DNA from 3 places in the uncultured Zoogloea sp. genome. Region 1 is predicted to be linked to each of the others. Evidence: predicted binding sites of a transcription regulator. Region 1 holds the regulator's gene; each other region holds the start of a gene.
The links. Region 1 encodes FNR, which switches genes on or off when oxygen is low (the NO sensors DNR and NnrR bind a similar motif). Its sites were predicted from a motif close to TTGANCTAGNTCAA; they were not measured.

Region 1 (3,271 bases):
GCGACCAAGCCGGGCTACATCATCGACACCAACGAATACGTGATCGTCGATGGAGAGGAGGCGCTGCTGTGCGACCCGGGTGGCATCGAGATCTTTCCGGCGGTATTCTCGGCCCTGTCGGCCGAGTGCGACCCCACCAAGCTGGCCGGCCTGTTCGCCTCCCACCAGGACCCGGACATCATCTCGTCCCTGGCCCTGTGGCTGGAGTTCAAGCCGGAGCTCAAGTGCTACACCAGCTGGCTGTGGCAGTCCTTCCTGCCCCACTTTGGCGGCGAGGACACCACCTTCGTGCCGATTCCCGATCCGGGCATGACCATCAAGCTCGGCAGCCTCGAGCTGCAGGCCGTGCCGGCCCATTATCTGCACTCGTCGGGCAACTTCAACCTGTACGATCCGAAGGCCAAGATCCTGTTTTCCGGCGACATCGGCGCGGCGCTCCTGCCGCCCGACCAGGGTGGGCTGTACGTGGAGGATTTCTCCCGCCACATCCGTCACGCGGAAGGCTTCCACAAGCGCTGGATGGGCTCCGACCGAGCCAAGCGCGATTGGTGCGAGCGCGTCTCGCGGCTGGAGATCGACATGCTGGTGCCCCAGCACGGCTCAATCTACCAGGGCGCCGACGTGCAGCGTTTCATCAACTGGTTCGCGGCCCTGGAAGTGGGCGTCCTGCGCGGCTGAAGTTGAGGCCCCGCAAGGACGGGGCGGGGCGAATGCCCGACAATGTCGTCAAGGCGTAACCCGATCCGAGGCGACATGTATCTGCTCATCAAGCATTTCCACATCACCTGCGTCGTGCTGAGCGGCGCGGGTTTTCTTTTGCGCGGCTGGTGGTCGATCACCGGTTCACCGCTTCTCGCAGCCAGGCTGACCCGGCGCCTGCCTCACGTAATCGACTCGTGCCTGCTCGCCAGCGCCATTGCTCTGGCGTGGATGGCTGGGCAGTACCCCTTCGTGGATGGCTGGCTGACCGCCAAGGTGCTGGGGCTCCTGGCCTACATCGGGTTCGGCGCCGTGGCCCTGCGGCCGACGCGGCCGCTCGGCGTGCGCGTGACGGCGCTCGCCGCGGCGGCGGTCGTGTTTTCCTACATTGTTTCAGTGGCGCTCACCAAGAACCCGGCAGGCTGGCTCGCGCTCGTCTGATCAGATGGCGTGATGGTTCAGCAGCCGCTTGAGCCCCGGGGTGTCGAGGATGCGGATGTGCTTCTGCTGGACCGCCACCAGGCCTTCTTCCTGGAAGCGGGAGAAGGCGCGGGAGACGGTTTCGAGCTTCAGCCCGAGGTAGGAGCCGATTTCGTCGCGGGTCATGCGCAGATGGAACTCGGACGGCGAGAAACCCCGCGCGGTGAAGCGTTGGGACAGGTTGAGCAGGAAGGCAGCGAGGCGCTCCTCGGCGCGCATCGAGCCAAGCAGCATCATCACGCCGTGGTCGCGCACGATCTCGCGGCTCATGATCTTGTGGAACTGGTGCTGCAGGCTCTCCACCTGGCGCGACAGTTCTTCGAGGCGGCTGAAGGGGATCACGCACACTTCGCTGTCTTCGAGGGCGATGGCGTTGCACGAGTGGTGTTCGGTACTGATGCCGTCCAGCCCGAGGACTTCGCCGGTCATCTGGAAACCGGTGACCTGATCGCGGCCGTCCTCCAGAATGACATCGGTCTTGAACGAGCCGGCGCGGATCGCGTAGATCGCCTCGAAGGACTCCCCGGAGCGGTAGAGATGCTGCTGACGCTTGATCTTGCGACGGCTTCCGACGAGCTCGTCGAGCTGGTTGATTTCCCGCGGGTCGAGCCCGAACGGCAGACACAGTTCACGCAGGTTGCACTGGGAACACGCTGTCTTGATCTCGATAATTGTTGCTGGAATCGCAGAATTCATCTGTACGCTTACCACCTGGACTTGAGAGGATTTACCAACCTTTGGAGCCCTTTGATCCACATCAATACGATTACAGGATGATTCTGCGATCGTTTCGCGGAACTAATAGAAGCACGCCCATGAACGCGACTCAAAAAGATCTGATTTTCGACCCCGAGCTCATTCGCAAGTTTGATGTGAATGGCCCTCGTTACACTTCGTATCCAACCGCAGACCGCTTCGTCGAGGCCTTCAACTCCGACGCGCTGTGCGACTGGCTCGGCAAGAGATCGATCGGCGGGATTGGCAAACCGCTCTCATTATACTTCCACATCCCGTTCTGCAATACGATCTGCTACTACTGCGCCTGCAACAAAATCATCACCAAGGATCACGGGCGCTCGGCCAAGTACCTGGAGTACCTCGAGAAGGAGGTCGATCTTCAGGTCGCCTGCCTGCAGGGCCCGCGGGAAGTCCTGCAGCTTCACCTGGGTGGCGGCACGCCCACCTTCCTGTCCCACGACGAGTTGCGCCAGCTGATGGGCATCGTGAAGAAGCACTTCACGCTGGTGCCGGACGGCGAATACTCCATCGAGGTCGACCCGCGCAAGGTCGATGAAGCCACCGTCGCGCTGCTGGCCGAGCTGGGCTTCAACCGCATGAGCGTCGGCATCCAGGATTTCAACCCGGATGTGCAGAAGGCCGTCAATCGCGTCCAGAGCGAGGAAGAGACCAAGCTGGTGATCGACGCGGCCCGCGCCCACGGCTTCAAGTCGGTGAGCGTCGACCTGATCTACGGCCTGCCCAAACAGAACGTCATCAGCTTCAACCGCACCCTGGAGCAGATCCTGGCCCTGTCGCCGGATCGCCTGTCGATCTACAACTACGCGCACCTGCCCAGCCTCTTCAAGCCCCAGCGCCGCATTGTCGATGCGCAGCTGCCGTCGGGTGAGACCAAGCTGCAGATCCTGCAACTGGCCATCCGCCGCCTCACCGAGGCCGGCTACGTTTATATCGGCATGGACCACTTCGCCAAGCCGACCGACGAGCTCACCACTGCCCAGCGTCAGGGCCGCCTGCACCGCAACTTCCAGGGCTACTCGACCTACGCCGAGTGCGACCTGCTGGCCTTCGGCGTCTCCGCCATCGGCAAGGTCGGGCCGACGTACGCCCAGAACGTGAAGACGCTCGACGAGTACTACGACATCCTCGACACCGGCCGCCTGCCGGTCCTGCGCGGCATTGAGCTGACCCCGGACGACCTGCTGCGCCGGGCGATCATCCAGGCGCTGATGTGCCACTTCGAGCTGTCCATCGAATCCATCGAGATCGCCCACCTCATCGACTTCAAGAAGTACTTCGCCGCCGAGCTCGCCGACCTGCGCGAGATGGAGAAGGGCGGGCTCCTGAAGATCGA
Region 2 (3,271 bases), on a different contig from region 1:
GGGCCTTGGATTCCATCTCGTTGAGGTTCTTGCGGCGCTCGGAGAGGGCGGTCTCGATGACCAGCCGGGCGCTCTCGACGGACGGCGGGTTGAGATCCGACGACAGGGACGACGGCGTCTGGACCAGCAGCTTCTGATTGCGGTAGTAGGCCGAGATGTGGCCGAAGAGCTCGACGGCGGGTTCCGGCGTGCGGAAGGTGGGGATGCCGGCGGCTTCGAAGATGTGGCGGCCTTCGCGGACCTGCTCTTCACCCATCCAGCAGGTGAACACGGGCTTGTCGGCGTTGCGTTCGACGTCGATGATCTGCTGGGCGACTTCGGTGGGCGAGCTCATGGCCTGCGGGCAGAGCATGGTGAGCACGCCTTCGACGTTCTCGTCGGCGAGGACGATTTCGAGCGTCTTGCGGTAACGCTCGGCGTCCGCGTCGCCGATGATGTCGATCGGGTTGGTGTGCGACCAGGTGGGCGGCAGGATCTCGTTGAGCTTGGCGACGGTGGCGTCGGACAGGGTGGCGAGGGGAATGCGCAGGTCGGCGGCACGGTCGGCAGCCATCACGCCCGGCCCGCCGCCGTTGGTGATGATGGCGAGGCGGTTGCCGCGCGGACGGAAGTGCGAGAACAGCGCGTTGGCGGCAGCGAACAGCTGGCCGAGGTTGTACAGGCGGATCACGCCGGCGCGGCGCAGGGCGGCGTCGAACACCGCGTCTTCGCCCACCATTGCGCCCGAGTGCAGCAGCGCGGCGTGGGAGCCGACCGGGTGGCGGCCGACCTTGATCAGCAGCACCGGCTTGACGCGGGCGGCGGCGCGCAGGGCGCTCACGAAGCGGCGCGCGTCCTTGATGCCTTCGACGTACAGGAAGATGCTTTCGGTGCGGGAATCCGACACCATGTATTCGAGGACTTCACCGAAGTCGATGTCCACCGAGGTGCCCAGCGAAACCACCGACGAGAAGCCGACGTTGTTGGGGCGCGCCCAGTCGAGGATCGCCGAACAGAGGGCGCCGGACTGGGAGATGAGGCCGATGGAGCCCTTGGTGGCGCCGCCGTGGGCGAAGCTGGCGTTGAGGCCGAGCTCGGGGCGCAGCACGCCCAGACAGTTGGGGCCGAGCAGGCGGATGCGGTGACGGCGGGCGTTCTCGATGGTGTTCTTCTCGAGCATCTTGCCGCGGGGGCCGGCGTCGGAAAAGCCGGACGGGATCACGACCACCGACTTGGTGCCAGCGCGGCCACAGGCGTCGACGATGGCCGGCACGCGGTCAGCCTTGGTGGTGATGATCGCGAGGTCGAGCCGCTGGGGGATGTCCTCGACGCTCTTGTAGCAGGGGACGCCCAGGACTTCTTCGTATTTGGGATTGACGGCGAACAACTTGCCCTTGAACCCCGCCTCCAGCATGTTGCGGACAACCACGTTGCCGAGGGAGTTTTCGCGCTCGGTGGCGCCGATGACGGCCACGGACCGGGGTTCGAAGAGGGGGGTGAGGTAGTGTCGTTCGTTCATGATGGATGCTCGGTTAGTGCAATTCGGTTGGTCTGCTGGGGCGACCATGACCCTTGCCGTAGCCGCGGATATTCTTATCGTCAGTTAACAGACGAATTTTAACCCGCAAGAATGCTGCCGGATATTGGTAAAAGTGCCGATGTATTGCGATGCACAACATTAGTTGTGACTTATATCAACGCTTTTGAATTCAGGCTGTTGCGTAGCAGCAACGGTTTGGCTGCCGCACAACACCCGGAGGTGCCGGATCAGTGGCAGAGCGTGAAGAAGAAGCTGGCGCCCTGGTTGGGGGTCGACTGGGCCCAGACGCGCCCTTCGTGGCGCTGGATGACGCGCTGGACGGTGGCGAGGCCGATGCCGGTGCCGGCAAATTCGCTGATGCCGTGCAGGCGGTGGAAGGGGAGGAACAGCTTGGAGGCGAAGGTCATGTCGAAGCCCGCGCCGTTGTCGGAGACGCAATAGACGATCTGCCGGTCGCGCATCTCGGCGTGGAAGCGGATCTGCGCCACGTCGCGGCGGCTGGTGAACTTCCAGGCGTTGCGCAGCAGGTTTTCGAGCGCCACGCGAATCAGCGCCCGGTCGGCTGCGGCGACGAGGTTGGGCTCGACGTGGATCTCGATGGCGCGTTCCGGGTCTTCCTGGCGCAGCTCGTTGAGGATCTGTTCGACGATCTGGCTGAGGTTCACCTGCTCGCGCTTCATGGCCTGGCGGGTGAGGCGGGCCAGGTCGATCAGGTCGTCGATGAGGCGCGCCATCTTCTGGGTGGCGATGCGGATGCGGTGGAGGTATTCGCGGCCGGTTTCGTCCAGGCGCGGGGCGTAGTCCTCGGCGACAATCTGGGCGAAGCCGTCGATGGCCCGGAGCGGCGCCCGCAAGTCGTGGGACACGGAATACGAGAAGGCTTCGAGCTCGCGGTTGGAGGCTTCGAGCTCGGCGGTGCGCACCCGTACGCGGGCTTCGAGCTCAAGGTTGAGGTTGCGCTGGGACTGCTCGGCTTCCTTGCGGGCGGTGATGTCGTCCAGCGTGCCGGAGCTGCCCACCACGTGATCGTAGGTGTCGCGCAGGGGGCGGATGGTGGCCTCGACCCAGCGCAGGCCCTCGGAGTGGGTGCGCAGGCGGAACTCGAACTGGGCGATGTCCTCGTAGCCTTCGCGGATGCTGCGCAGGTGCTGCTCGACCCGGCTGCGGTCTTCGTCGGCGACGAAATCCAGCAGGCTCTGGCCGATGGACAGCCGGCCGTCGAAACCGGTGGTGTGGCGCCAGGCCCGGTTGAGGAAGGTCACGCGGCCTTCGCCGTCGGTCTGGAAGAGGATCTCGTTGACCGACTCGACCACGTCCCGGTACATGGCGCGGCTCTCGCGCAGCACCTGCTCGGCCGACAGCCAGCGGGCCACGTCACGCAATACATAAAGCACCGCCGGCTGGCCGTCGAAGCGCATCCGCACGCCGGTGGCCTCGGCGTTGATGCATTCGCCGTCGAGGCGCTGGTAGCGCAGGGGCAGCGGGGCGAGGCCGGTCTGCTCGGGGTTGGCGGCAAACTGCTGGAGCCGCGCGGCTTCCATCGCCCGGTCGTCGGGATGGACCAGCGAGAGCATTGCCACGCCTTCGAGTGCGCGGGTGTCGTCGGCGGCAAACAGGCGGCGGCTGGCGGCGTTGGAAAGATGAATGCGCCCATCGATGCACACCAGGGTGGCCTCGGGTGAGAGCTCGAACAGCTGGCGGTAGCGCTCCTCGCCCGCGCGGCGGGTGTCGAGGGTGTCGCGCACTGCGGAG
Region 3 (3,271 bases), on a different contig from region 1:
GAGGAGACCCGAATGTACACCGTCACCGTCGTGTTCCGGGCAGACCGGGAATACGAATTTCATGTGCACGCCGCCGACGTGGCCAATCTCACCAAGGCCAGCGCCCAGGACTGGCTCCATGATGAGTTCGACGAGCTGGAATGCACCCCGAGCAACCCGGTGGGCAAGGTGCTGATGCTCGACGTGATCCTCAACGTGGCCAAATACGGTGGCGAGCAGCGCTTCGCCCAGGGCGGCGAATGGGCGCGGAGCTTCGCCAGCAGCGTCGCGGTGGTGCTCGACCGCCCTGCCGTGCGCATCGACGTGCCGGGCTTCGTGGTGGGCTGAAACGCCACCCCTGCACCGCGCCGCCCCGAGGCCTAGAATGGCGGCTGGCGACGGCATCCGGCCGTCGAACGGGGATGACACGCGGTGGCAGGCACACGGACAGGCAACACGGCCCACGGCTTTCGCCGACGGGCGGATCTGATTTCCGGGGCGCGGCCCCACGCCGGGAGCCGGCCATGACGCGCCGCGCGCCCTGGTGGAAGGGCCCACGGGGCGAATGGTATGTGGTCGCCCAGGGCGGCATCTTCGCGCTGATCGCCTTCGGGCCGTCGTCATTGCCGGGCCTGCCGGCCTGGCCGCGGGTGCTGGAATTTCCCGGCCGGGCGCTCGGCGCAATGCTGCTGGCCCTCGGCGTGACGATCTGCGCCGCCGCCGTGCTGCGTCTGGGCCGCAACCTCACGCCCCTGCCCCATCCGCGGGACGACTGCCGGCTGGTGGAAACCGGCCCCTACGGCTGGGTCCGTCACCCGATCTACTCCGGGCTGATTCTGGCGACCTTCGGCTGGGCGCTGATCGCCCAAGGCTGGCTCACCCTGCTGTGGGCCGCGCTGCTGCTGGTGTTCTTCGACATCAAGTCGCGGCGCGAGGAGGTCTGGCTGCTGGAGCGCTTTCCGGCCTACGCCGACTACCAGCGGCGCGTCCGCAAGCTGATCCCCTTGATCTACTGAGCCGCGTCAGCCCAGCTCGGCCCGGTTGCGGCCGTTCTGTTTGGCGCGGTAGAGGTTCGCGTCGGCGCGCCGGAACAACTGCGCCAGGGCACCTTCGGCGCGGCTCATGTGAACGCCGCCCACCGACAGCGTGCTCACCCCCCACTCTGCATTGCGCGCATGGGCGATCCCCTGCCGGCACACCGCATCCACCGCGACCCGGGCGATCTCGGCGAGCGCTTCGGGGGTGCAGCGGGGCAGCATCATCGCGAACTCCTCGCCGCCATAACGCGCCACGAAGGCATCGTGGGCAAGGCGCCGGGCATTGACCTCCTCGACCACCTTCTGCAGCGTCGCGGCGATCGCCCGCAGGCAGTCGTCGCCCGCCAGGTGGCCGTAGTGGTCGTTGAACAGCTTGAAGTTGTCCACGTCCATCATCAGCAGCCCGAAGGGCGCGCCGCAGCTGATCGCCTCGCCCCACTGGTGGTCGAGCCGCAGATCCATGTAGCGGCGGTTGAACAGGCCGGTCAGCCCGTCCTGGCTGGCCTGGGCCTCGAGCTTGCGGTTGGCGAGGGAGAGTTCGGCCCGCAGCCCGGCGATGCGCGCCATGGCCTTCATCTTGGCCTGGACCACGCCCTCGGGGGCCGACTTGGGGATGAAGTCGTCGCCGCCGGCCTCGATGGCCATGACGAGATTTTCCGGGGTGTCGGAGCCGGTGAGGAAGATGATCGGCGTCCACGCCCATTCCTGGGTGGCCTCGACGGCGCGGATCTGCTTGGCGGCCTCGAATCCGTTCATCACCGGCATCTCGATGTCCATCAGGACGAGATCGGGCGCCGACGCCTGAAAACGCTCGACTGCAATCTGCCCGTTCTCGGCGATGACCACCTCATGGCCAACCTCGACGAGCCGCGCGCCAAACACCGACGTGATGGTTCGGGAATCATCCACCACCAGAATCCGCATACCCCCTCCCCCAGCCCGTCTTTCTTATATCTAAAGTAATAATATCCCGAAATCTCCCGCCTATCCGGGTACACGCAGCAGCGCCGCCTCAAGCGCTGACACTTGGTTCAGATCAAGGCTGGCCGCCCGCCGCCCGCCGATACTCGCGGGCATGGACACCACCGCCCCACCCCAGCCAGCCCCCCACCCGGCCAGCGCGCCGCCCGGTGATCTGGCGATCTGGTTCTTCATCCTCGCCGAGCTGCTCGCCTTCGGGGTCTTCTTTGCGGCCTATGCCTTCGGGCGCGCCCACAACGTCGAACTCTTCAACACCATGCAGGAGACCCTCGATCGCAAGGCCGGCGCATTCAACACGGTGCTGCTGATCACCGGCAGCTGGTGCGTGGCCCGGGCGGTCGAGGCGGTCGGCCGGGCCCGCGCGCAGACCGGTGCACGCTGGCTCCTCGCCGGCATCGCCTGCGGCGGCGGCTTTCTGGTGGTGAAGGGCTTTGAATACGCGGCGAAGTTTGGTGCGGGCATCAACCTGTCCACCAACACCTTCTACATGTTCTATCTGTCGCTCACCTTCTTCCACTTCATGCACGTCATCCTCGGGCTGGTGATCCTCACCGCCCTGTGGTGGAAGACCCGCCAGGGCGACTACGGCCCGGACAACATGAACGGCATCGAAACCGGCGCGGCCTACTGGCACATGGTCGATCTGGTGTGGATCGTGCTGTTCCCGCTCGTATACGTGATGCGCTGAGGGATTGCGATGAACACCCGACACCTCAACATCGTGCTGGTCGTGCTGCTCGCCGCCACCGTCGCCACCTTCGAGATCGGCGAGCGCGGCGGTGGCGGAACGGCCGCAATGGCCATGCTCCTCTCCATCAGCTTCATCAAGGGCCGCCTCGTGGTGCTCGACTTCATGGGCCTGCGTGGGGTCAAATTCTTCTGGCGCGGCCTGCTGCTCGGCTGGCTGCTGCTCGTCTCGACGCTGATCGCCGTCGCCTACTGGATCTCCATCCCATGAATGCCCCGATGACCACCAACATCCCGTTCTACGAAGCCGCCGGCAACGAAGTGGAAGTCTTCGAGCAGGCCTGGAAAAACCGCCTGCCGCTGCTCATCAAGGGCCCCACCGGCGTGGGCAAGACCCGCTTCGTCGCCCACATGGCGGCGCGGCTGGGGCTGCCGCTGTACACCGTGGCCTGCCACGACGATCTCACCGCGGCCGATCTGGTCGGCCGCCACCTGCTGGGCGACGGTCAGACGGTGTGGTGCGACGGCCCGCTGACCCGCGCGGTACGCGAAGGTGGCATCTGTTACCTGGATGAAGTGGTCGAAGC

Region 2: the regulator FNR is predicted to act here: its motif matches at 1,664-1,677, upstream of Q0672_RS20195 (bifunctional acetate--CoA ligase family protein/GNAT family N-acetyltransferase).
Region 3: the regulator FNR is predicted to act here: its motif matches at 2,043-2,056, upstream of Q0672_RS18255 (cytochrome c oxidase subunit 3 family protein).

Annotation. Positions count from the first base shown of each region.
Region 1 covers NZ_CALAYQ010000140.1:25,360-28,630, reverse strand. Annotated here, with positions in the region: gene Q0672_RS15960 (MBL fold metallo-hydrolase) at 1-678, shown strand, start outside; gene Q0672_RS15955 (SirB2 family protein) at 754-1,140, shown strand; gene fnr (fumarate/nitrate reduction transcriptional regulator Fnr) at 1,141-1,875, opposite strand; gene hemN (oxygen-independent coproporphyrinogen III oxidase) at 1,995-3,271, shown strand, end outside.
Region 2 covers NZ_CALAYQ010000184.1:1,651-4,921, reverse strand. Annotated here, with positions in the region: gene Q0672_RS20195 (bifunctional acetate--CoA ligase family protein/GNAT family N-acetyltransferase) at 1-1,498, opposite strand, end outside; gene Q0672_RS20190 (PAS domain S-box protein) at 1,747-3,271, opposite strand, start outside.
Region 3 covers NZ_CALAYQ010000162.1:2,991-6,261, reverse strand. Annotated here, with positions in the region: gene Q0672_RS18270 (hypothetical protein) at 13-327, shown strand; gene Q0672_RS18265 (isoprenylcysteine carboxylmethyltransferase family protein) at 504-995, shown strand; gene Q0672_RS18260 (diguanylate cyclase) at 1,002-1,925, opposite strand; gene Q0672_RS18255 (cytochrome c oxidase subunit 3 family protein) at 2,092-2,685, shown strand; gene Q0672_RS18250 (cytochrome C oxidase subunit IV family protein) at 2,695-2,955, shown strand; gene Q0672_RS18245 (CbbQ/NirQ/NorQ/GpvN family protein) at 2,952-3,271, shown strand, end outside.